2 regions of the Methylophilus sp. DMC18 genome follow, and region 2 is predicted to be linked to the other one. Evidence: predicted binding sites of a transcription regulator. Region 2 holds the regulator's gene; the other holds the start of a gene.
The links. Region 2 encodes FliA, which starts transcription of late flagellar genes. Its sites were predicted from a motif close to CTAAAGTTNNCNNAAANNNTGCCGATANNA; they were not measured.

Region 1: flgM (flagellar biosynthesis anti-sigma factor FlgM) is a predicted target of FliA. The motif match lies at 4,094-4,123, and genes of this name have one in related genera.

The regions. Positions count from the first base shown of each region.
Region 1 covers NZ_JBQUZE010000001.1:615,729-621,797, forward strand. The annotation lists gene flgF (flagellar basal-body rod protein FlgF) at 1-115, opposite strand, end outside; gene flgE (flagellar hook protein FlgE) at 160-1,398, opposite strand; gene ACT53G_RS02785 (flagellar hook assembly protein FlgD) at 1,437-2,108, opposite strand; gene flgC (flagellar basal body rod protein FlgC) at 2,129-2,536, opposite strand; gene flgB (flagellar basal body rod protein FlgB) at 2,556-2,978, opposite strand; gene flgA (flagellar basal body P-ring formation chaperone FlgA) at 3,255-4,022, shown strand; gene flgM (flagellar biosynthesis anti-sigma factor FlgM) at 4,184-4,504, shown strand; gene ACT53G_RS02810 (flagella synthesis protein FlgN) at 4,510-4,992, shown strand; gene ACT53G_RS02815 (ATP-binding cassette domain-containing protein) at 5,065-6,069, opposite strand, start outside.
Region 2 covers NZ_JBQUZE010000002.1:599,336-605,404, forward strand. The annotation lists gene ACT53G_RS06775 (putative bifunctional diguanylate cyclase/phosphodiesterase) at 1-1,606, shown strand, start outside; gene ACT53G_RS06780 (flagellar motor protein MotB) at 1,666-2,601, opposite strand; gene ACT53G_RS06785 (flagellar motor protein) at 2,601-3,353, opposite strand; gene ACT53G_RS06790 (RNA polymerase sigma factor FliA) at 3,353-4,087, opposite strand; gene ACT53G_RS06795 (MinD/ParA family ATP-binding protein) at 4,105-4,896, opposite strand; gene flhF (flagellar biosynthesis protein FlhF) at 4,889-6,069, opposite strand, start outside.

The DNA of each region.
Region 1 (6,069 bases), on a different contig from region 2:
CTATCTGCGCTTTGAAGCCTGTTGTCGTTGCGTTGGCCAGGTTGTGTGCAGTGGTAGCCTGTTGCTCCAGGATATGTTTGGCGCCGGTCATGGCGGTATAAATCAGACGGTCCATTGCGACTCCTTCAATCAGTCAACATTCAGCGTTTAACGACTCAATTAACGCATGTTCACCAGTGTTTGCAGCACCTGGTCTTGCGTTTTGATGGTTTGTGAGTTGGCCTGGTAAACACGCTGCGCCATAATCATGTTCACCAGTTCTGCAGTCAGGTCGACGTTGGAGTCTTCCACTGCCGAAGATTGCAATACCCCCAGCGTGCTGCTGCCTGGTGCGCCAATCAAGGCTTCGCCTGAATCGAACGAGGATTGCCACTGATTGCCGCCCAGCGAGCGCAAGCCGTTAGGGTTGACAAAGTTGGCCAAAACCACACGGCCCAGCGCCTGTGATTGACCATTACTGTAACGTCCCACAATAATGCCGTCGCTACCGATGCTGAAGTTGGCAATCCGGCCAGAGGTATAGCCGTCCTGGGCTAACTTGTTCACACTGAAGCCAGAGCCATATTGCGTACTGGCGGTGTAATCCAGTTTGAGGTTGACGGCAGCTGCACCGCTTGAAGGTGTAAAGCTGACATTCAGGGCTGTAGAGTTGGTGGTGTCATACGCGCCAGAGGTCGTGAATTTAATCGTGCCTGTTGCTGTATATGGATCTGAAGCATTCGCTTTCGGTGGGACCACACTGCCGTCAGCAGTGGTATATGTTTGCCAGGTGTTTGCAGCGGTTTTGACAAAGTAATTCTGCACCGTATGGCTATTGCCCAAGGCATCATACACGGTAATCGAAGTCGAGTTGGTGTAGGTAGTGGCATCAGAAGGGTTAAATGGTTTAACCGATTGATCGATGACTGGGCTATCCGAGTTCAGATTGAGCTTGCCGGTGACCTGGGTGGATGTTTTTGGGGGCAGGTCGCTGGTGTTAATTTGAATATCTACTGGCGAGGAGCCTTCCAGGTTGTCAGCACTGTTGCCTCTGAGGCGTTTGCCTTCACTATTCACAATATAACCATCTTTATCCATCTCAAACTGGCCGTTACGCGTGTAGGTGACGACACCGTTCTGGCTCATAATGAAAAAGCCATTGCCATTGATAGCTACATCCAGTGTATTGTTGGTATTGGTGATGTTGCCTTGAGTGAACTCTTGCGAGACCTTGGCCAGCTTGGTACCAATCCCGATTTGTGTGGCACCCCCGCCGTTCAATGAGGCGGCATACACATCAGAAAATTTGGAGGTTGATTGCTTAAAACCCACAGTGTTGGCGTTGGCGACGTTGTTGCCAATCACAGACAATTGTTGAGAGGTGGCATTTAAACCGCTAAGACCTTGTTGAAAACTCATGCTATTTCTCCTTGCGTAAGATTACATTCTGTGGGGCTTTAGAATACTTCCAGGACATCGGCCAGTGCCACGTCCTTGCCTGTACTCAAATTCAGTCTGGACGAGCCGTTCATTTGTGAAACACTTTGCACCTGGGCCAGGCTTAATGCGGTGCTGGTTGTTTTTGCATCCCCCAGTGTTGCGGTCGTTTCAAAGGTATAAGTGCCAGTCGGTGCCGGTTGGCCGCTCGCATCTTTTCCATCCCAAGACAGGGCATTGATTCCGGTGGCCTGCTTGCCTAGCGTCAGTGTTTGAATGACGGTACCTGCGCCATTTTTAATGGTGACGGTCAGGTTGTCGGCTCCGTTCGGGATGTTGACACCGAACAGTGCGCCTTTTTCACCCAGCTCCATGGTATTGCCGGCAGACAATATATTGCGGCCTATCATGCTGGTCGCCTGGTAGGACTGGCCCATCTGCACGTTGTTGATGAGGCTGGTCATGGAGTCATTCAGTTTGTTGATCCCGGTTACCGTGTTCAGTTGCGCCATCTGGCTAGTCACCTGGGCATTGTCCATCGGGTTGAGCGGGTCCTGGTTTTTCATTTGCGTCACCAGAAGCTTCATGAACCTATCTTGGGCATCATCGGTACTGGTTGTACTTGATGAGCGATTGTTCACTGTATTGAGCAAGTCTTGAGGGACCTGATTGTTTGTATTCACCGTGGTCATATGAGATTCCTTTCTGCAGGTTATTGACCAATATTGAGTGTTTTAAGCAACATGGTCTTGGCCGCATTCATGGTTTCCACGTTGTTTTGATAAGCTCGGGAGGCAGAGATCATATTCACCATCTCTTCAGTAACGTTGACGTTAGGCATGGTGATATAGCCTTCACTGTTGGCCATCGGGTGTTTGGGGTCGTAGACCACTTTGCCGGGGCGGTTATCTTCAATCACGCCGTCAACCGCAACCGTGCTGGCGTTTTGATTCGCCGCATCTTGCACGGCCTTGAACACGACCTGTTTGGCTTGATAGGGTTTGCCGTCAGAGCTGACCACGCTGTCCGCGTTGGCCAGGTTGCTGGCTACGGTATTCAGACGCATGGATTGTGCGCTCATCGCAGAGCCGGAAATCTTGAATACATTAAACAAAGACATGTCAGTACTCCTTACTCAATTACTGGCCGTTGATTGCGGTCAGCATTTTTTTGATCTGGCCGGTGATCATGGTTAAGCTTGCTTCATAACGGATGCCGTTATCGACATAGGCATTACGTTCTGCATCCATGTCTACCGTATTGCCGTCTACAGAGGCTTGCGTCACCGTACGGAACAATGGATCACCCGGGCCTGCGTAACCCTGATTCGGCTGACCTTGCATGTGGCCCGAGTCGGTTTTTTGCAAACCACCTGTCGCTCTACCCGTGCTACTGGCTGGATGCATGGCGGCCTGCATGGCGGCTTTAAAGTCGATATCGCGTGCCTTGTATTGCGGTGTATCCGCATTGGCGATATTGGATGCCAACAGCTCTTGACGTTCATTGCGTACACGCAATGCCGTCTGATGAAAATTCAGTGCGGCGTCTAATTTGTTGATCATCATTGATTCCTTTCACTTGCCTGAATCTCTGGCTTTAATCTTTGGTTAGCGATTGTTGTAGCCTCGTCGCCAAAGCACCTTTGTTCAAAAACATCCTAAAGGTTTGCCAGACACTGCCGTTAATCCTGATAACTCGTTACCTCTTATTGCTCGAGTCACTTTTACTAGCTATGCCTAGTGTACGCCGCACGTTTATGAACAATTTCTGAATTAAATGCGGTAAATCCCCTTTATTTGAGCATTTAGCGCCAGCGGTTGTGCGTAGAATGAATGCTCATGAAACCTCGTCTGCTTACAATTTTTTGTGCGATGCTGATTGCCCTGACCGGGTTCTTCAGTCATTTATTGCACGCAGCTGACCGTACGGCGACAACCGCTACGCTGGCCAATCAGCGTGTCGCTGAGCCGGCGGTCGCAGACATGCACAGCCGCGTATATCAAACCGCTGTGCAATATGTGCAGAGCCAGACGCAAGGTTATCCAGGCAAAGTCAATGTCGACATTCAGCCACTAGACAGCCGTGTTCGTATTGCTGCCTGCGACATGATGGAAGGATTTACCGTACCAGGCTCACGGTTGTGGGGTAAAACACATATAGGTGTCCGTTGCCTGCAAGCCGAGACCAAGTTATGGACGCTGTATGTGCAGGCAGACGTGCAAGTGTGGGCTGAATATGCAGTGACGGCAGTGCCAGTCAGTCAGGGTGCACTACTCAGCCCGAACGATGTGGTGTTGCAATCAGGGGATTTAAGCAAGTTACCGGCTGGCATTATCACGGACTTGTCCATGCTTGAAGGCAAACAAGCCGCCTTGAATATGCCGCTGGGCACGGTGTTGCGCCCAGAGTTGCTTAAGTCCAGACCTGTGATCATGCAGGGTCAGACTGTACAGTTAAATAGCCGTGGCGAAGGATTTGTGGTCAGTGCAGATGGGACTGCACTGCAAACAGCCAATGCAGGGCAGGTGGTGGATGTCAAAGTCAGTAGCGGCCAGGTGATTAAAGGGGTTGCACTGTCGAGTGGAAAAGTCGATGTAAGATATTAGGCAGACTCACCACGACATCCATGAAAAAATACTTCTCGATCAGAATCTTGAGATAAAAACTATATTAACAACTAAAGTTCGCTTAAACTATGCCGATAGAACTGTTAATCAATGAGGGTTTAGTCACCCGACAAACTCAGACATCAAGGCAGAGGGATAGCATGAATATTTCAGATTCGATCAAGAAACTTGGGATTGGTGTAGATAAACCAGTATTAGATAAAGGTACCAGCAGCAAAAGTACCGAAAAAACAAGCACATCGGCAACGCCAGCCAGCAAAGACAATGTGACATTGTCCGCGGCATCGGTGCAGATGCAGTCCATTGAAGCGGGGATCGCCTCGTCAGAGGTGTTTGATACGCACAAAGTGGACGAAATTAAAAGTGCTATTGCGCGTGGAGACTTTACTGTCGACACGGGTAAAGTGGCTGACGGCTTATTGCAAACCGTTAAGGATTTGATACATTCGAAAAAAGGATGATGTTTATGACAACTGCAAATCGCAACGCTATCCCTGAGATCAGTTTTGAAGCGGATGCCAATCTGGTTGAAGCGCTCATTGAAGATTTGCAGAATGAACAAAAAGCTTTGGTCAAAGCTGATCTGGACACCATAGAACGGATTATTGATCAGCGTGTAGAGTTACTACAGGCGCTGGGTGAAGCCGCAAAACAGCGTTACGCTGCCTTGTCGGCCGCCGGCTTCGAAGCCAATGAAAAAGGCATGGCTAAATGGCTGGAGTTAGGTCATGGCAAAGTGATGGATACTGCATGGATGGAGTTCCAGAAAAAGCTGGCGCAGGCAAAAGAGCTTAACCGCATCAACGGCATCCTGATCAACAAGCATTTTCAACGTAACCAGGAAAAACTGGATGCGATTCAAGGCAAAGCAACCAATGCCACGCAGTTCTATGGCAAAAATGGCCAAACTCACGGTGCCCACAGCTCTCGCACCAGTTTTGCGGTATAACTCGCATTAAAATCAAACGATCACAACCGTAAATGGCAATTCATCATTGCCATTTTCAAGCTTGAGCGTTGCTTACTGGCTTTCCAGCCATTCCCAGCGCTCCAGTTTCTGCAAGATTAACGCTTCAATTTCATCCAGTCTCTCTTGTCGTTGCTTGACCTGCTCAGGCGCTTGCTTGTAAATGTCGCCTTGTGCAAACTGTGCCTGGATATCAGCTTGCTCTTGCTCTAATTGTTCAATTTCTGCAGGCAGCGCTTCAAGCTCACGCTGTTCCTTAAAGCTCAACTTTTTTCGGGTTGAGGTGTTGGATGAGGCGTTCGTGCTGGCGGTGGACGGGGCGGCAGGCACCGGTTTTTCGACAGGTTTATTTGCAGCTTCGCGCTGCTGGCTAAAGCGCAGCCAGTCATCATAACCACCGCTAAATTCGGTGAGTTTGCCCTGGCCTTCAAAAGCAATGACTTGTGTCACCGTATTTTCCAGGAATGCCCGGTCATGACTCACCAGGAACAGGGTGCCCGCATAATCCTGCAGCAGGTTTTCCAGCAGTTCCAGCGTGTCGATATCCAGATCGTTGGTGGGTTCGTCTAGCACCAATACATTGGCCGGACGCGCAAATAATCGGGCCAGTAACAGACGATTGCGTTCACCGCCAGACAGAGATTTGACCGGGGAGCGTGCACGTTGCGGTGCAAACAAAAAATCCTCAAGATAACCAATGACATGGGTGCGTGTTTCACCGATTTGCACATACTCCGAGCCCGGACTGATCGTGTCCATCAGGGTTGCTTCCGGGTTGAGCTGTTCGCGCATCTGGTCAAAGTAGGCCACCTGGATATTCGTCCCCAGTTGTACCTTGCCCGCGCTAGGCGCCAACTCGCCCAAGAGCAGCTTGAGCAGCGTGGATTTACCGACTCCGTTCGGGCCTAGCAGTCCGATGCGGTCCCCCCGCATGATGCGCGTACTAAAGCGATTAATCAGCACTTTGTCACCAAACGCCATGCGCACTTCTTGCAGTTCTGCAATCAGCTTGCCTGAGCGCTCGCCCGCATCCAGTTGCAAGTGCACCTGACCTTGACG
Region 2 (6,069 bases):
GCTCAAGCTGGAGGCCGGTAATGGCTCTCTTGCCACAGCGATTGCCACGCGCCAGCGCGTGATGGTTGAAAATGTCATGACCCATCCTTACTGGCAGTACCACCGAACGGCAGCACAGGCTTCGGGAGTGCAGGGCGGATGGGCAGAGCCTATTCTCAATGCTGCGGGGGAAGTGCTCGGGGCGTTTGCCTTGTATTCGCGCCAGGTACAACTACCTACAGCCGCTGAGCAATCCCTGATCGGGCAGGCGGCCAGACTGGTCAGTATCGTCGTGGATCGCCATTTGTCACAGCAGTCGATGCAAACCCTGGCCTATCTTGAGCCGGTGAGCGGTTTGCCTAACCGCAAAAAAATGTATGAAGTATTGCATGCCTTGCGTCATCAATCCGCCGCAGAGCAACATGGCGGTCTCATTTATATCGACCTCGACCATTTCAAATGGGTGAATGAAGCCCATGGCCACAATGCAGGCAATACGCTGTTGCAGCAAGTGGCGCAGCGCCTGCAAAAGGCGGCACAACCGCATTTTATTGCCTGTATGGGCGGCGATGAGTTTCTGATTCTGCTTTCCGGGCTGTCCACCCAAAAAGACAAGGCGGTACAACAGGTCTGGGCCTTGCAGCGCAAATTGCACAAAACCCTGCAACGGCCCTTTAACGTGGCAGGACTCAAGCTACCGGTGACCGCCAGCATGGGTTTGTGCAGCTTTAGCGGGACAGACATGGATGAAACGGACTATGTGAAAGCCGCGGACATCGCCTTGCACAAAGCGAAGCAGACTGGCCGCAACCATGCCTGTCTGTATGAGCCTGGCATGCAGACCGAGATTGCGACGCAAGCGCGCCTCGAAGCCGAGCTGCGCGAAGCCATCGTCCAGCAACAGTTGCGGGTTTATTATCAGGTGCAAGTGGATCACACCGGCCGGCCGTTTGGTGCAGAAGTCTTGCTGCGTTGGCAACACCCCACCCAAGGCCTCATTTCACCGCTGCAATTTATCGCGGTGGCCGAGAGCAGTGGCCTGATTGTTGAAATCGGCATGTGGGTGCTCGACCAGGCATGTGCACAAATTGCCGTTTGGCAACGGGCACAAAAAACACGTGAACTCAGTTTGTCGGTGAATATCAGCGCGCGCCAGTTCCGTCAGGCCAATTTCACCGCCATGGTCAAAGCCTGTTTACAGCGGCATCAAATCAACCCTAATGCCTTGCGTCTGGAGTTAACCGAAAGCCTGCTTTTGGAAAATGTGGACGATGCGGTACGCATCATGACAGAGCTCAGCCAGTCAGGCATCCAGTTCTCCCTAGACGACTTTGGCACCGGCTATTCTTCGTTGCAATATCTGAAAAAATTGCCACTGTATCAACTCAAGATAGACCGCTCATTTGTAAATGATATTGTGACCGATAGTCATGACCGCACCATTGTGCGTACCATTATTGCCATGGCGCAGAGCATGTACCTCGGCGTGATTGCCGAAGGGGTTGAAACCCCAGAACAACTGGAGCTGTTGCTAAACAATGGTTGCCGCCGCTACCAGGGTTACCTGTTTGGTAAACCCATGCCAATAGACGCATTTAATGATTGGTTGCAACAAGCGCTGGTTTAGAAATGATGCCCTAAAAGGGGATGGTTTAAAAAATAACTTTTACGGCCGCACAGCCAAGGTCAAGGCTGACTGTTGCGCTTGTTTGTCATTGCTGATGGCAAGGTAGCTGGCGTTGCCATCGTTGGAATCTCTGCGGTTGCTTCTGGCTCGGCTGGCGAGACTTCCTGGCGGTTCGCCAGATTGGTGGTGAGTTGCTCACCTGCCTCTGCGGTGAGGATGCGCAGGGTGATACGGCTGTTGAGCGATTGCGCCAGATTGTTGTCACTGCTGGAGACCGGCCTTGTTTCTGCCAGGCCAAGGGCTGAAAGCCGTTTGGCTGCGATGCCATCGGCGGCCAGTGTTGCCGCGACGCGTGCTGCCTGCGTCGCCGTCAATGTCCAACGCTTGCTTTCTGCGTCAACCATGCCACTGAAGGTGTGCTTGTCACTATGCCCTTCAACCTGGAGGGTGCGGTATTCATTTTTTAGTTGTGCGCTGATGATGTGCAGTATCTGGCTGGCCTGGGGTGTATATGCCGCCTGGTTGTTCTGGAACAGCAGATGGGTGGAAATATCCATTTCCACCCCCAAGTCTGACTGGTAAACCGTGATCTGTTTTTGCTCTATCCATTGCCCCAGAGTGTTGGCCAGTTGCTGAGCCATGGCACGAATTTTCTCCTGATCACGCAGTTTTTTTTCCTGATATAGATAGCTGAGCGGCAAAGGCTTCATCACCGCACTTGGAACTTGCCCATTTTGATTCTGTGCGCCAGGAACTGGCAAACCAGGCGTTTGTAAGCCCTGTGGCATATTCTGCGGCTGGCCGACAGCCCCCGGTTGCCCCTGAAACGCATTGACGACCGAGCTGGAGAGGGCGCGGTATTTATTCAGGTTAATGTTGGAGGTGGCATACATGACGACGAAAAAAGCAAACAGCAGGGTAATGAAGTCTGCATAAGAAATGAGCCACCGTTCGTGGCTTTCCTCTTCATCTTCGAGCTTGTGGCGTCTGTACATCACGATTGTCTCAAATGCAGATAAGATTCCAGCCGCTCACTGACCAGTTTTGGATTGTCGCCCCGTGCGATGGAGACCCAGGCATTGAGCAGCATTTCGCGCCTGGACATTTCATGCTGGACATGGCCTTTGAGTTTATTGGAGATGGGTAAAAACACCAGGTTGGCGAGCGCTACACCATAAATGGTGGCAACAAAGGCCACTGCGATGCCGCTACCGATCTTGCTTGGGTCAGACAGATTCTCCATGACATGAATCAGGCCGAGCACCGCACCCAGAATGCCTACGGTGGGCGCATAGCCGCCTGCCGCTGACCAGATTTTGACAGCGTCGCGCTGTTGCATTTCGTAGTAATACATATCAATGGCACAGACTTCGCGGATGCGATCAGGCGGGGTGCCGTCCACCAGCAATTGCAAGCCCTTGCGTACGAAAGGATCCTGCTCACGCTTGATGTAACTTTCCAGCGACAGAACGCTTTCTTTGCGCGCCTGCTGGCTCCATTGATTGATTTTGACGGCGAGTTTTTTGCGGTCATCTTGTGGGTGGACAAAGGCCAGCTTCAACATGCGCAGGCCTTTGATAAACACTTTGAGTTCGGTTTGCAGCAAGACGGCGCCAGTCGTGCCGAGAATAACCACGGCAAAGGCAGCAGGTTGCATCAGGGAGTTGAGGTGGCCCCCTTCTATGACTTGGCCCAGAACCAGGCCGCCGAGTGCAATCAGCAGTCCGGCCAGGCTACCCCAATCCATCAGGCGACTCCGGTCCAGGCTTTTTCACGCATGGCGGCACGCAAGCGGGCGACCGCCTGGCTATGCAGCTGGCAAACGCGTGATTCGGACACATTCATGATGGCGCCAATCTCCTTGAGGTTAAGCTCTTGCTCGTAATACAAGCCCATCAATATCTTTTCGCGCTCAGGCAAGTTGTCGATAGAGGCTATCAAGGCTTCACGGAAGTCGCTTTCGAGCAGGGCTTTCACCGGGTCGCTGCTATCATCGTCCACATAACGATCCAGAAAGTGCTCGCCACCGTCATCGTCCTGAAAATCTTCGTAATAAATCAGCTGGTGACCCTGGCAGTCGCTCAAGACCTCGTAGTAATCTTCCAGGCTAAAATTCATGTGCTTGGCGATTTCGGATTCGGTAGGCGGGCGACCCAGTTTTTGTTCCAGTTGCTGCACAGCCAACTCGATATCGCGCATGTTTTTGCGGATACCGCGCGGCAGCCAGTCGGCACCGCGCAATTCATCCAGCATGGCGCCGCGTACGCGCTGAGAGGCGTAAGTTTCAAATTGTGCCCCATGCGTATCTTCGTAACGCTGTATCGCGTCCATCAGGCCGATCATGCCCGCTTGCACCAGGTCATCCAGCTCGACGCAGGAGGGCAGCTTGGCCTTCATTTGATACGCCATTTTCTTGACCAGGCCGCTATGCATTTTGAGCATCTGATCGGTATTTTGAGTCGTGCCTTTAGCGGTATACATGTTTTTCCTTTTTGACTTTAGGCAACAGCCATGGATGGCATGGAAATCCGTTGTTGTTCTAGACGATGGGCGACGGTTTTAAACGCCAGTGTGCTGGAAAGCTGTTTGCTCACTTCTGCAGTCGCGCGCCCAGGGTTGGCAGTGACTGCCTTGGCGGTTTCAGCAGGCATGGCCCCGATGAACTCCAGCGTGATGCCCAAAAATTGTTTGCACACCTGGTTCAGGCGCATAAAGTACTGATTGCCTTGATCATGGTTAGCGTCTGTCACGACGACACCCAACGGAATCTGCCCATGCTGCTGGCTGATGTGCTTGATGGTCGCATATGCCGACTTAATGGCGGCTTCGCTTCTATCCATTTGGATCACCAGCTCATGCGCGGCAATTACCGGCAGCAGCAGGCTGTAGTCTTGGCTATCCAGTTGTGCTTCAATCATCACAGTGTCGTAATCGTACGCAAGTTGCTCCACTATACCGTTGAGTTGCGTTTTTAAATCGTGAGATAAAGGCGAGGTTAACAGGTCATTTTCGCCCAAACAGGTCAGGTCATAGCCTTGCGGGTGTTTGAAAATGCCCCGCTGGATGGCCTGACGTTGCACGGCGATGCCTTGCAGGGAATGTGTCATCGCGGGTTGGCGGTGCGCGTGCACCAGCAACAAACGCTGTTCTGGCGTCAGCATGCTGGTCGCCAGTTGACGCATCCACTGGCTGGCTGGCTGGCCATTGGCCCCAATCACACTGATAATGCGGGCAGAGGTTTTGGCCATGATACGGCGCAAGCCGTCCGCCTGGTCACGGTAATTAAACATGTGGCTGCTCCTGGCTGGCGGTTTGCATCATGCTGGAGATCACCAGCGGTAACTCTTCATCCAGATACTGGTAGGGCAGGCTGGCCTGGTGTGGTGTCAACACGCGCTCGACCAGGGCTTGCTTGTCTGCAACCTCGATATCCTCTGGCACACGCTGACCGCTGGTGGTGTAAAACAGGCGCATGCGTTCGCGAATCAACACGTCCAGTACATTGCCAATCGCAGCCGCTTCGTCGAGTTTGGTGACGATACAGCCCGCGATATCATGCTTTTTGTAGCTACGCATCACATCAGTCAAGGTATCGCCGGTTGAGGTCGCATTCAGGCACAACAGTTTCTGTATCGGGCTGTCGGCACGGCTCAGCATGGAAAGTTGCTCAGTCACCGCCTGGTCACGCTGGCTGACGCCTACGGTATCCACCAGAATCATATGTTTGTTCTTGAGTTCGTTTAAGGCTATTTTTAAGTCTTCTTCATCTTTGACCGCATGTACCATCACGCCCAGAATCTTGCCGTAAATGCGTAATTGCTCGTAGCCGCCAATCCGGTAGCTGTCCGTGGTGATCAAGCCCAGGTTCTGGGTGCCATGTTTCATTACATAGCGGGCCGCCAGTTTGGCTGTGGTGGTGGTTTTGCCTACCCCGGTCGGGCCGACCAAGGCATAGATACCGCCACGGTCCAACAAAGCATCTTCGTCGTCCAGCGTGTGCAAATTGCGGCTGATCACTTCTTTGGCCCACATTGGCGCCTTGTTCACATCAATGTGTTGCGGCATTTTTTCGGCAATCTGGCGTGAAAGCGACGCACTGAAGTTGGCAGCGAGCAGGGTGCCCAGCACTTTTGATTTGGCCGGGCTATGTTGTAAATGATGCTGCCAGGTCATGGCACTCATCTGGGTTTCAAAGTGGCTGCGCATCTGGCGCATTTCCACCATCATGCCTTGCATTTTTTCTTCCAGCGTTTGTGTTGCCAGCTGATACGCATGCTCTTGTTGTTCACTGTGCTGCTTGAGCATGTCCATGATGGCCGACTCGTTGACATTGGCCTCTTCAGAGACCGTGGCTGTCGGCGGCTGAACGGCGCGCGGTGCCGGTACTGGGGTTGCTTGCCGGGGTTGCTCTTTTGCATGCACAAAATCAAGCAGGCTGCGGGTTTGCTCGCTGCCTTGCTCAG